3 regions of the Shewanella japonica genome follow, and region 2 is predicted to be linked to each of the others. Evidence: predicted binding sites of a transcription regulator. Region 2 holds the regulator's gene; each other region holds the start of a gene.
What was found. Region 2 encodes LexA, which represses DNA repair genes until DNA is damaged. Its sites were predicted from a motif close to TACTGTATNNNNATACAGTA; they were not measured.
Positions count from the first base shown of each region.

Region 1: the regulator LexA is predicted to act here: its motif matches at 1,864-1,883, upstream of dinB (DNA polymerase IV).
Region 3: the regulator LexA is predicted to act here: its motif matches at 1,863-1,882, upstream of SJ2017_RS09160 (YebG family protein).

Region 1 is NZ_CP020472.1:3,781,236-3,785,387, forward strand. It holds gene SJ2017_RS16205 (aminoacyl-histidine dipeptidase) at 1-626, shown strand, start outside; gene dinB (DNA polymerase IV) at 719-1,798, opposite strand; gene bfr (bacterioferritin) at 2,111-2,578, opposite strand; gene bfr (bacterioferritin) at 2,591-3,061, opposite strand; gene nqrM ((Na+)-NQR maturation NqrM) at 3,451-3,672, opposite strand; gene SJ2017_RS16230 (FAD:protein FMN transferase) at 3,731-4,152, opposite strand, start outside.
Region 2 is NZ_CP020472.1:230,735-234,886, reverse strand. It holds gene plsB (glycerol-3-phosphate 1-O-acyltransferase PlsB) at 1-1,738, opposite strand, end outside; gene lexA (transcriptional repressor LexA) at 2,148-2,765, shown strand; gene SJ2017_RS00990 (cell division inhibitor SulA) at 2,762-3,268, shown strand; gene coxB (cytochrome c oxidase subunit II) at 3,709-4,152, shown strand, end outside.
Region 3 is NZ_CP020472.1:2,141,081-2,145,232, reverse strand. It holds gene prc (carboxy terminal-processing peptidase) at 1-154, opposite strand, end outside; gene proQ (RNA chaperone ProQ) at 177-812, opposite strand; gene SJ2017_RS09165 (GAF domain-containing protein) at 1,081-1,539, opposite strand; gene SJ2017_RS09160 (YebG family protein) at 1,558-1,851, opposite strand; partial or broken gene SJ2017_RS09155 (paraquat-inducible protein A) at 2,066-2,691, shown strand; gene SJ2017_RS09150 (paraquat-inducible protein A) at 2,684-3,334, shown strand; gene SJ2017_RS09145 (MlaD family protein) at 3,321-4,152, shown strand, end outside.

The DNA.
Region 1 (4,152 bases), 1.4 Mb from region 2:
CGATTACTGAGTTCCAAGCCTTAGTACGTGCAGAGCTATCGATTGCCGATCCTGACATGTTACTGACACTTGAATCAATCGAGACACCAGAAAAGGTCATCGGCGAAGAAGCGCAGAATACCTTAATTGACTTACTTCATGCTTGCCCGAATGGCGTTATGCGTATGAGTGATGAAGTTGAAGGCGTAACAGAAACATCACTGAATGTCGGTGTTATCAACACTGAAAATGAGTCTGTAGAAGTCCTATGCCTTATCCGCTCGTTAATAAACTCCGGTCGTGAAGAAATCGAAACTCAGTTAACAGCATTAGCTAACTTATCAGGTGCAAGTATCGAACTTTCAGGCGCATACCCTGGCTGGAAACCTGACAATAACTCGCCTGTAATGGCGATAGTTCGTGACACTTATAACGACATTTATAAAAAAGACCCTACGATCATGGTGATCCATGCAGGTCTTGAATGTGGTCTGTTTAAAGAGCCATACCCGACTATGGATATGGTATCTATTGGTCCTACAATTCGCTTCCCACATAGTCCTGATGAGATGGTTAATATCACAACCGTTGGACAATACTGGGAGTTACTGCTTGCAGTACTTGAACGTATTCCAGCAAAAGACTAATTAGTAAAAACGTCAAAAAGGCTGCCATTCTCTTGAGAATGGCAGCCTTTTTCATTTAAGCGAAGCGAGTAGTCAGTAAAATACGCATCAGCTTAAAAGTTTAAATCAAGTTGTTCAGTGTTCGACTGTTTATCCTTGGTGTCAATTTCAATATCAGCTAATCCGACCGACACGCCGACTAGACGAATCCCCCTGCCATTTGCTCGCGCTAGAGCTTGGCTTAATAAATCATGAAACAGGTTCAATGATATTTCATCACTACGGTGTTCAATCGTGGTCTGTTTAAAATCATTAAACTTGAGCTTAACAACTTGCTTATGAATTTGCCTATCCTTTGCACTGCGGTGAACTCGAGCAATGAGTTCTTGAATTAACTGCGGCATAACATTATTGCACTGATCAAGCGTAAAAATATCTTGTGCCAGTGTGGTTTCAACTCCGACCGATTTCCTGACTCGATTGGGGCTGATTGTCCGATTGTCGATACCTTGCGCACGTTCAATCAGAACTCGCCCAAATTTACCAAATGCTGCAATCAGTTTATCACTTGGGTAATGTTGCACATCTTCACAGGTTGTTAGACCAAGGGCGGCTAGCTTTGCCGAAGTCACTTTACCTACGCCAGGAATTTTGTTCAGCGTTAATGGCTTTACGAAGGCGTTAATATCTTCAGGAGGGATAACATACTGACCATTAGGCTTATTTAAATCTGAAGCAATTTTGGCAAGAAACTTAATGGGCGCAACACCTGCTGATGCTGTTAACCCGGTTTCATCGAGTATTTCTTGACGAATCGCCTTAGCAATTAAAGTGGCACTGCCCTTGTGGGCATGACAGTCCGTGACATCTAGATAAGCTTCATCTAAAGATAAAGGTTCAACTAAATCGGTATAGCGATGAAAGATAGCTCTAATTTGTACGGAAATTGATTTATAGACATCCATTCGACCTGGCACTAAAGTGAGATCTGGGCATAATTTTAACGCCTGATAACTCGACATAGCAGAGCGCACACCAAACTGGCGAGCTTCATAATTACACGTGCTGATCACGCCCCTGCGATCGCTTCTGCCCCCCACAGCTAAGGGTTTGCCACGCAATTCTGGAAAATCTCTCATCTCCACCGCTGCAAAATAACAATCCATGTCGATATGAATAATTTTACGGACCATTTTCAAGCAAGCTCTTTCTAGCTCATTAACTGATTAATTAATTTATCATAGCAGATGGACAAAATCACTGTATAAATAAACAGTGCCGTGTAATAACACTAGTAACGCTGATATTTGAATCAAATCTGCTTATCAATGAACCGGTATTAGCTATTTCAACGAGCGTTTGCGACTTAACATGGTGATTTAGTTACGGAGATGTCTGTTACACATTTTTTATCTAAGCCCTTATATAGTGACCTTTTCACCAAGTAACTTAGTACAAAAACAAAAAAGCCCAACATTGTTGGGCTTTTTAATACCAGTGACTTTTTACATTTTCGTCTGTAAATAGTTCTGTAATCCAACACGATCAATCAGTCGAATTTGTTTTTCTAACCAGTACATATGATCTGATTCAGTATCATCTAATAATACTTCTAAGATTTCACGAGTTTGGAAATCTTCTTTTTCTTCACAAAGTGCAATGACTTTACGTAAATGATCAGCAACGGCATACTCGTAGTTCAAATCATTTTTCAGCATCTCTTCAACATCTTTACCGATGTTGAGTGCTTCACGACTCGCAACGTCTGGAGTACCTTCTAAGAATAAAATACGTTGTACTAACTTGGCAGCATGCGCTTTTTCATCGTCTGATTCATGAAGAATACGAGTGTATAACTCATCAAATCCCCAATCTTCATACATATGAGCATGAACAAAATATTGATCCATCGCCGACAATTCACCGGTTAATAGTGCGTTTAGCGCTGCAATAACTTCTGGATGACCTTTCATGTTAAATTCCTATTAATCTTTAATTTGTGATTGAAGGTAATTTTGAATACCTGTTTGATTGATGAGTTCTTTTTGAGACTCAATCCAATCAAGATGTTCTTCTTCATCTTCGAGTAAATCTTCAAGTAGATCACGACTCACATAGTCACGCTCTGCTTCACACAACTTGATGGTTTCTTTCAGTACGACAAGCTGCTCGGTTAACGCTTGCTCGTCACAATCAAGCATCTCTTCACAATGCTCACCAATACGTAACTTATCGAGTTGCTGTAAATTGGGTAATCCTTCCAGAAATAACACGCGCTCAATTAGCTTGTCGGCATGCTTCATATCTTGAATCGATTTCTTGTATTCTTTTTCATTCAGGTTTTCTAAACCCCAATGTTTGAACATGCGTGCATGTAGGAAATACTGGTTAATGGCAGTTAACTCACACGTCAGCACTTTATTCAGCTGACTAATTACTTTAGGGTGGCCTTTCATAATTCTGTCCTTTAATTCAAGATTGATCTGGATCAATTTCCAACAGGATAGTACATGCGCTCATTAATTACAAATACCCTTTAAAATCATACACTTGATTAGTGATAATCATTATCATTACAACTTAGGTTATTAACTAGTTTCACTTCAGTTTAAATACCGTTAACTTCAATGGAATCACGGTTATAGGGTAAAAACACAAAAACGCTACATGCGCTTGATCACAGAATAATCGTAAAATGTTACCTAAAAAGATTTTTGTAAATTTTGTATCGAATGAGATGACAAACTATTTCAGACATAAAAAAGCCCAATGAGATAAACCTCATTGGGCTATTTAATTAACCTAGATCCGCTAAATCGCTTTGAGTATCGCGATGAGATACAGGTTAAATAATACGGTTCTGATTTAGCTTAGCTTCACGCTCAGATTCCGCCATTCGACGTTTTCTTTTATCGCACGGATCATCGCAATCACAAGCTTTTTCGATGCCAAGAACACCAAGACCACCGCAACTGCCTTCTACAGCTTTACGCTTAATAATGTAGCCAACAGACATTAATAGGAAAAATAATAACAACACGACAAAGGCCGCTATAAAGGTACTCATCATAATTTCTCACTTATACTTCTTTATCATTGTATTGCCAATAAAGCTTAATCGCCACTTACTGAATATAAGGCCCGTAAGCTTCACTATAAAAGACTTCGTAATGGTCGTCATCTTTCTCAATCAACATAACTGGTAAGTTCTGCTCATGAGCAAGTGCCAACGACGCTTCGGTACCCAGTACCATCATTGCCGTAGCATACGCATCAGCAGTCATACTACTAGGATGTAATACTGTGACTGAAGCTAACTTGTGTTTAATTGGGTAACCCGTTCTAGGGTCGATGAGGTGCGAGAATCGCTCACCCTCTTCTTCATAATAAATACGGTAATCACCTGATGTAGCTAAAGCCATATTGCCAGGTTCTACGACCTGCTGGATGACGCCACCCTCAGTCGTTGGCTTTTCAACTGCAATACGCCAAGGTGAACCATCATCCTTCACACCTTTAACACTGATCTCACCACCAATTTCAACTA
Region 2 (4,152 bases):
CAACTAATTCACTAGCACTGCCTTGAGCTACTGAGGTGTAATCAGTGTAAGGCACTTCTTTCATCAATTTAAGATATAAATCTAGCTGACGTTCCAGCTCTGTGCGCTCTAATGCATTTTGTTCAGCGGCTAATAACACCATACTGGTTAACGTAACAGAGCTCGCTGCTGCAGCACTGTTAATGTTTGTCATCACTTTATTGGCTAACTGATTAACCGCAGGCGTTAACCACGTTGGTTTTTGTTCAGGATCTTTAGCCACTTCTTCACGCCAATCAGGCGACTGCTGATTTAAGAACTGCTGCACGTTAATTGGCTCACCAAAGTTAACGTAACCTTGTCCAAAGTTACCCAACTTACGCAATGCACCAAACACTTGCCATACAGATTCTTTTTGCTTTTTCTTACCGCTTAATTCTTTATGATAAGTCGACACTTCCATGACATGATCGTAGCCAAGATACACTGGCACTAAGGTCACAGGACGCTCGATACCACGCAATACGCTGTTTACCGTCATCGCTAGCATGCCTGTTTTAGGAGCAAGTAGACGACCAGTACGTGAACGACCACCCTCAGTGAAATACTCAACTGAATAACCTTTAGCAAATAGTTGATCTAAATACTCTCTGAATACTGCGGTATAAAGCTTATTACCGTTAAAACTACGACGGATAAAGAAGGCACCACCACGGCGGAACATTGGACCTGCCGGCCAAAAGTTAAGATTAATCCCTGCCGCAATATGCGGTGGAACCATGCCTTGATAATAAAGAATATATGACAGTAACAAGTAATCCATATGGCTTCGATGACACGGCACATAAACGATTTCATGACCATCATGATGCAGTTTACGAACTTGCTCCGCACTCTTGATGCTAATACCACTGTATAACTTGTTCCAAAGCCAAGTTAAGAAACGCTCAGCAATACGAATCAAGTTATCCGAATAGTCTGCTGCGATTTCATCAAGGTACTCAATGGCTTTTTCACGTGCCTTTTCTTCGGGAATTTTTTTGTTAACGGCTTCTTCTTGAATGGCACGCTTGATGGATTCTGACTTTAACAGCGAATTGAACATCGCTTGACGATTAGGAAGCTGAGGCCCCGTCATCACTTTACGTTGACGGCGAAAATGCACACGAGCCACACGGATAAGCTTGTGCGCAATACTGACATCTGTGCCGTGTTCATCAGCCATATAACGCAGCGACATGGCATTAGAAAATTGAATGAAGTTATGGCGACCTAAAAATAGAATCATTAACCATTTACGTAACCATGTTGGGTTTTCACGCTCAAAAACCGCAGCGGTCATGGTGTCGTCTTCTTTACCAGGGATACGACCCCAATATAGGCTTACAGGAACAAGCTGGATGTCGAGTTCTTTGTTCTTTTGGTGTAATTCGAGCAACTTAGTAAAGTTTGCTACAAATTTATCGCTACTATGGCGCTTACCAAACAAGGGTTTACGCCCTTCCACACACACAATTCTAGGGGTATTGAAACCATCAACATCTAACCGTTCATACGGACTTGGCAAGTTATATTTAGCTGTCATTTCATGTAAGGCAGCAATATCACTCAGCGACTCCGTTTTCATCACATAGACCACTGGCTTGTCAGGATCTAAGTTAAGGTCAGCGAACGGATCTTCAGGCACAACAACACTGTGTACCATTAATTTCTGAATCCAACGTAATGATTTAGCAATGATAGAATCTGGTTTTAGCATGGGTCTTCGCATTATCAACAACGATTTATTGCGCATAGGATACCAGAATATCATTCAGTTACACTAACCTCGGTAAATCTAGTTAACATTTAAGTAGCAAGTTTTGTTGGTTCTAACATCAAGTATCAATCACTTAGTAAGTAGCAAAACATTTAGGTACAGTACTGTATAAATAGACGGTATCCAGTACTTTTTGGCTTATTCACTTGAGTCATCAATAATAAAACACACTAATTTACCGACGCCCCACAAAAAAAATAAACCACTGATTTAATTATCTTTAAATAACTAAAAACTTCGATAAAAATTCATATCTATTGCTTTATCATCAAAAAATGTTGGTTAATACTTGCGCGACCAAAGATACTGTATATAATGACAGTCACTGTATAAAAAAACAGGAATCAACATGAGACCTTTAACGCCACGACAAGCTGAAATTCTAGAATTAATTAAATGCAATATTGCCGAGACAGGTATGCCACCAACTCGTGCAGAAATTGCCACTAGATTAGGCTTTAAAAGTGCTAATGCTGCAGAAGAACATTTAAAAGCACTCGCTAAAAAAGGTTGCATTGAAATTATTCCAGGTACCTCTCGCGGTATCCGTATGGTCCAAGAAGAAGAGGAAGTCGAAGAAGGCTTACCACTGATTGGTCAGGTTGCGGCTGGTGAACCAATTTTGGCGTTAGAACATGTTGAACAATACTTTCAAGTTGATCCTGAAATGTTTAAACCCAATGCTAATTTCTTACTACGTGTTCGTGGCGACAGTATGAAGGATATTGGCATTATTGAAGGCGACTTATTAGCGGTTCACAAAATGCAGCAAGCTAAAAATGGTCAAGTCGTTGTTGCCCGTGTTGATGATGATGTCACCGTGAAGCGTTTTGAAAAGAAAGGCAACGTTGTTTATCTGCATGCAGAAAACGAGCAGTACTCGCCGATAAAAGTCGATTTAACATGCCAAAGCCTTACGATTGAAGGGCTCGCTGTTGGCGTTATCCGTAATGGAGGTTGGTTATGAACACATTAATAGGTAATGCACCACGTCACCCAGGTTTATGGATGGACATGGCATCAGCAGCTGCGCCAGTAAAGCAAGGTATCGAAACCAAACAAACAGCTAACCAAGGGTTAACTGAATTAACTCAGCTATGCGGCCAGTTAGCCGTATTAAGTCAACAAGGGCGATGGATTGTACTGATTAATCCGCCTCACATTGGTTACAAACAAATTCTAGCGAACGCCAATGTCAGAATGGACCGTGTATTACTGGTTCACACTAAAGATGAAGTCGAAACACTTTGGGCAATGGAAAAAGCACTCACAAGTGGTACATCCAGCGCAGTGATTACATGGACAACCCCATTAGATGCTCGTGATAATCGTCGCATTCAATTAGTCGCTAAAAGCGCCTTAGCGCAAGGTGTCATTATTGAAGATGTAAATACTCACTTACGTGATGACCAATTAAACGCCAGTAATCCTGTGGCTGCAACCCAATTGAATTTATCTGCATTTCACTAAAGTCTATTTGCTAAAAAAGCCCTTCATTTCGGTGACGGGCTTTTTTTTGCGCCTTTTTTCAGCAAATTAGATGATAAAGTGATCTTGATCAATATTTAATCTCCAAGTAATGTAGTTAACAAGGGAGTAACATTTATTGACCTCTCTTAGTGGTAAAAATGAACATAAGTGATAAAACGCTGTAAAGATTGTGCTGGTACCATGCGGTATAGAAAGCCTTGAATAAAAAGCGTCAATTTAAGAATTGAAAAGTTCAGTATTAGGTACAAGTGTGGCCACCAAAACCCAATAGAATAATCGAGTATTAATACTCACTGCCACCGTGTACTTTGAAGTGATCAAACTTTTTCGGGAATAGAAAAGTTTGCATAGAGCAGAGTATTACTGTGTGACTTTTCCTTGTTGTTATTGCAAATCGCAATTGGCAGAGGAGTAGTCTTGTGAAGCGATTGTTGTATGGATTAATGGTGCTGTTTTTTGCAGTGCCACTTGCAGCGGCTGATATGCCGCTTAACATGACCCAAGGGGTAACAGAGATCAGTGGTAAGGTTTACGACCTCCATATGATCATTCTTTATATCTGTTGTGCTATTGGTGTTGTGGTATTTGGAATCATGATTTACTCCATGATTTATCATAGAAAATCAAAGGGTGCAGTACCTGCTGATTTCCATGATAGTACCAAAGTGGAAATAGCATGGACTGTCGTGCCGTTTCTTATCCTCATTGGTATGGCAATTCCTGCCACAAAAACCCTCATTGCTATGGAAGACCCAAGTGATGCGGAGTTAACTATCAAAGTAACCGGCTCTCAATGGAAATGGCATTACAGCTATTTTAATGAAGACGTCGAGTTTTACAGTTTACTTTCCACCCCTGCCGAT
Region 3 (4,152 bases), 1.9 Mb from region 2:
TAAATAAATTCGTTACTCTTTTACTCGCAACCTTATGTTGAGGCTCTTGCTCAAGTTTGGGTAACTCGTTGATTTGAATAGTGGGTGAAATTGCCCAAGCCGAAAAACCGACAAATAAAGTGGCAATCGACGCAGCCAAAGTGAGTTTTCGCATCAACAAGTTACTCCTTAAATGATCACGATAATAAAATATGCTCGGCACGTACTTTAACGACTAAACCAGAATCAAGCTGTACATGGACATCTTCTTTCTTGATATCAGTGATAACGCCGGCAACTGGATTTTGCCCTAACTTCACACTAACACGTTGTTTTTGTTTAAGCTCGTCAAATTTTGCTGGCACATAATTAACTTTTGGTTCAGCAGGCTTTTTCGCTTTTGCTGGACGGTCTTTCTTAACTGGAGCAGTTTTTGCTGAAGGTGCTTTTCTAGCAGGCTTCTTTGGATTTGCTTTTGCAGCTTGTGCTTGGCGCTTCGCCTTTGCTTTCTCTTGGCCTTCTTTTAGAGTTTGCTGAGCGTGATCAATATGCTCTTGCTCAAGCTCACCACAATCTTGGCCATCTAAGTCGATACGCTGTACGCCTGCTTTAACGCCTTTAAGGTAGCGCCAGCTACTTGTATAACGTCTAAGTGCAACACGTAATTGTGTCTTACTTACTTTAGAATCATCAGCCAACCTTTCAGCTAAATCTTGAAACAAACCAATTTTTAATGGCTTAGTTTCACCTTCTGCAATAAAGCATAAAGGAAAAGTTTCATATAAATACGCTAAAACTGCGTTGGTGTCGGTCAACTTGTCTGTTGATTCCATTTTTACTTCCACGTTATATAAGGGGACTGGTTAATAGCTTTCTTGGCTAGTACAGTCGTTTATCTTTCGTTAAACAGAGTCTTGCTTAACGTTCAAATTAGCACTTCCTACATGATTGCTAAAGCAATTGAAACATGCCTTAACAAATTAACTTAGTTAGCTGCAATTTTACAGTAAATAAATTTTCCAGTAGTTAATGCGTGCAGCTCAGTATTATAAAGCGCATCACAGCGATTGCGACCTGCAATTTAGATTATTTGTTCGCAAATTAAGCAAATAAGCAAGATTCGAAGCTTTTTACTAAGATTTCGAGACCTTTTTGATCGTCTGTTTCAAAACGATTCAACAATGGACTGTCAATATCGAGCACGGCAACCACATCATTTCCGTTACGAACCGGCACAACGATTTCTGAATTACTGGCTGCATCACAAGCAATATGCCCTTCAAATTGGTGTACATCTTCAACAAGTTGAGTCTGATCTAGTGCCGCAGCTGTCCCACAAACTCCTTTGCCTATCACAATACGAGTACAGGCAACTTTACCTTGAAACGGGCCTAAGACTAATTGGTCTGCTTTTTTAATGTAAAAGCCAACCCAATTTATATTGTCTAAATTATCATTTAACAACGCCGAAAAGTTTGCCATGCCAGCAATCAGATCATCTTCGCCTTCCATTAATGCTAATACTTGACGGTTCAATGTGTCATAAAACTCAGCTTTCATTCTACTTCCTAAAATATTTTATTCTGTTGGCGCTTTTTTATTAGTTTTTTTCGTGGCTGCTTTATTGGCAACTGGCTTAGGTTTTACTACGCCTTTTAATAAATTAGCTAGCTCATCTTTATTAGAAGCTAAGTAAAAAGCAAGCTTCTCTACACTATTCTCGTCAATTTCGAGTTCAGCGCTAGTAATAAAAGGAACTAAGTTATCAGCAATGTCGAGCATTTTGTCATAGGCATCGGCTTCCTTTTTAGATGTAAATGTCATCTTTTCCACCCCTTCTCTTACCACGACAAACTTTGTAATTACCGCCATGATTAACCTCTTACTGTTTTTATATACAGTGCATAGAGTGTCATAGAACTAACTTCTGATGCAAGTATTCTGATTATTCTGGTATTATCTGGTTTTATTGTATCTTGAATAATTGACGTTTTGACTATTTAAAGCCATATTTTGTGCACTTTAGTCAGATATTGTTCAGTAATTTAGAGCTCTTAATTATATAGATGGATGGTTTGCGCTTTATATGCCAAAAAATGTAGATCAAGAGAGCATCGTTTTATGTCGCTCTTGTGACTTAGCAGTTCAGCGCCGTGCGCTACCTTCGAATGTCAGAGCCCTATGTCCTCGCTGCCATACGGCACTCTATGATGTGCCATATTGTTCTATTAACGGCATGCTAGCTTTGTGTATTACCGCGCTACTTTTTTTATCCCAGCTAATTTTTTACCCGTTTTAGAAATCCATTTTTTGGGTAGCATCCGTGCAACGACTGTCTACGAGACAGCCATCGCAGTTTGGGCACAAGGTTATTGGATTGTCGCTGTTGCTGTTATTGCCTCAGCAGTTATTGCCCCTGGCTTATTAATACTGTCGATATTGCTACAAATCATTATCGTAAAAAGCAACTTACACAGCTATTTTTGGCAACGAACTTATCGGCGTTTGCTGAAAAACCAAGCCTTACTCACCCAATTATCAATGTTAGAAATTTATGTCATTTCTTTCTTGGTGGCCGCATTCAATTTATCTGACTTTGCGGATATCTATTTAGGCATGGGAACTTTTTGTTTCGGAATGTTATTTTTGGTTATTTTGTTTTTGCAACGTGAGTATAATCTGGAACATATGTGGAAGCTGACTCATGACTAATAAAATAGAACAAGCTAAAAGCAATGATTACCAGCAAGGTAAAGATATCGGAATGACCTTGTGTGGGGTATGTCGCAACATTAACCCTATTGAGCAAGGGTATTGCAGCCGCTGCGAATCAAAAATACAACCCCGTAATGAACAGAGCTTGCAACAAAGCTGGGCGTTATTAATTACTGCAGCGATTTTATTAATACCAGCCAATATTTATCCAATCACTATGCTCACAAACCAAGGCAAAGTGACTTACGATACTATTTTTACTGGGATAGTACATTTAGTGCATTCGGATATGATCCCTATTGCCATTATCGTATTCACCGCCAGTATTTTAGTACCATGGCTAAAAATTGCTGGACTAGCGATATATTTAACTGCGATTAGTTTTAACTTACCAGTTTCAAAAAAGAAGCTCATGGTGGGGTTTCATATTATTGAATGGATTGGCCGTTGGTCTATGTTGGATTTATTCGTTATTGCACTGACAGTTGCGGTAGTCAATATGGGTCAACTTTTAGATGCTAAACCCGCTCCGGCAGCAACCGCATTTGCACTCGTTATCTTACTGACTCAATTGGCAGCTAAGGTGCTTGATACACGTTTACTTTGGGATCGCTTGGACAAAAAAAATGACACGAATTGAATCACCAAAAGTCGTTAAAAAGAAACTTTTCTCTCCGATTTGGTTACTTCCTATTGTTGCCCTGGTATTAGGGGCTTGGCTAGGTGTTAAAAGTATCAAAGAGTCGGGAATTGAAGTTCAAGTGCACTTCCCTAGTGCTATCGGTATCGATATCGGTAAAACCCTAGTTAAATATCAGGGATTAACGGTCGGTAAAGTCACCGATATCAGCATTGATAAAGACCTTTCTGGCGTCAATGTTAAAATCATTATGGATTATCGCTCTGATCCATTTTTAAACAAAAATACCCAGTTTTGGCTTGTGACTCCAAAAGCAAGTATCACAGGGATAGAAGGATTAGATACCTTATTTTCAGGTAACTATATTGCTATTCAGCCAGGAGATGGCAGTTCTGCTTCAGAGTTTGTTGCTTTAACAGAAGCCCCTACGATGATCCCCAATGATGAAGAAGGCATAGTTGTGAACCTTACCACTTCAACACTAGGCTCCCTTGATGTCGGCTCAATGGTATTTTACCGCCAAGTGCCAGTCGGCAAGGTGGTTAACTACCGGTTAATCGATAGTGATACCATTACTATCAGTACCTTTATCGAGCAGCAATACGCACACTTGGTCAATCAAGAGTCACAATTTTGGAATGTCTCAGGGCTCAAAATCGATGCCTCTATGTCAGGAATTAAGGTGAATACCGAAAGTTTGGCATCATTACTCGCTGGCGGGATCAGTTTCAACTCAGATACAAAAGCGAACAAAGCAGTTAGTGGCGATACCTACGTACTTTACCCTGATGAAGAAAGTGCAGTTAAAGGGATTGAAT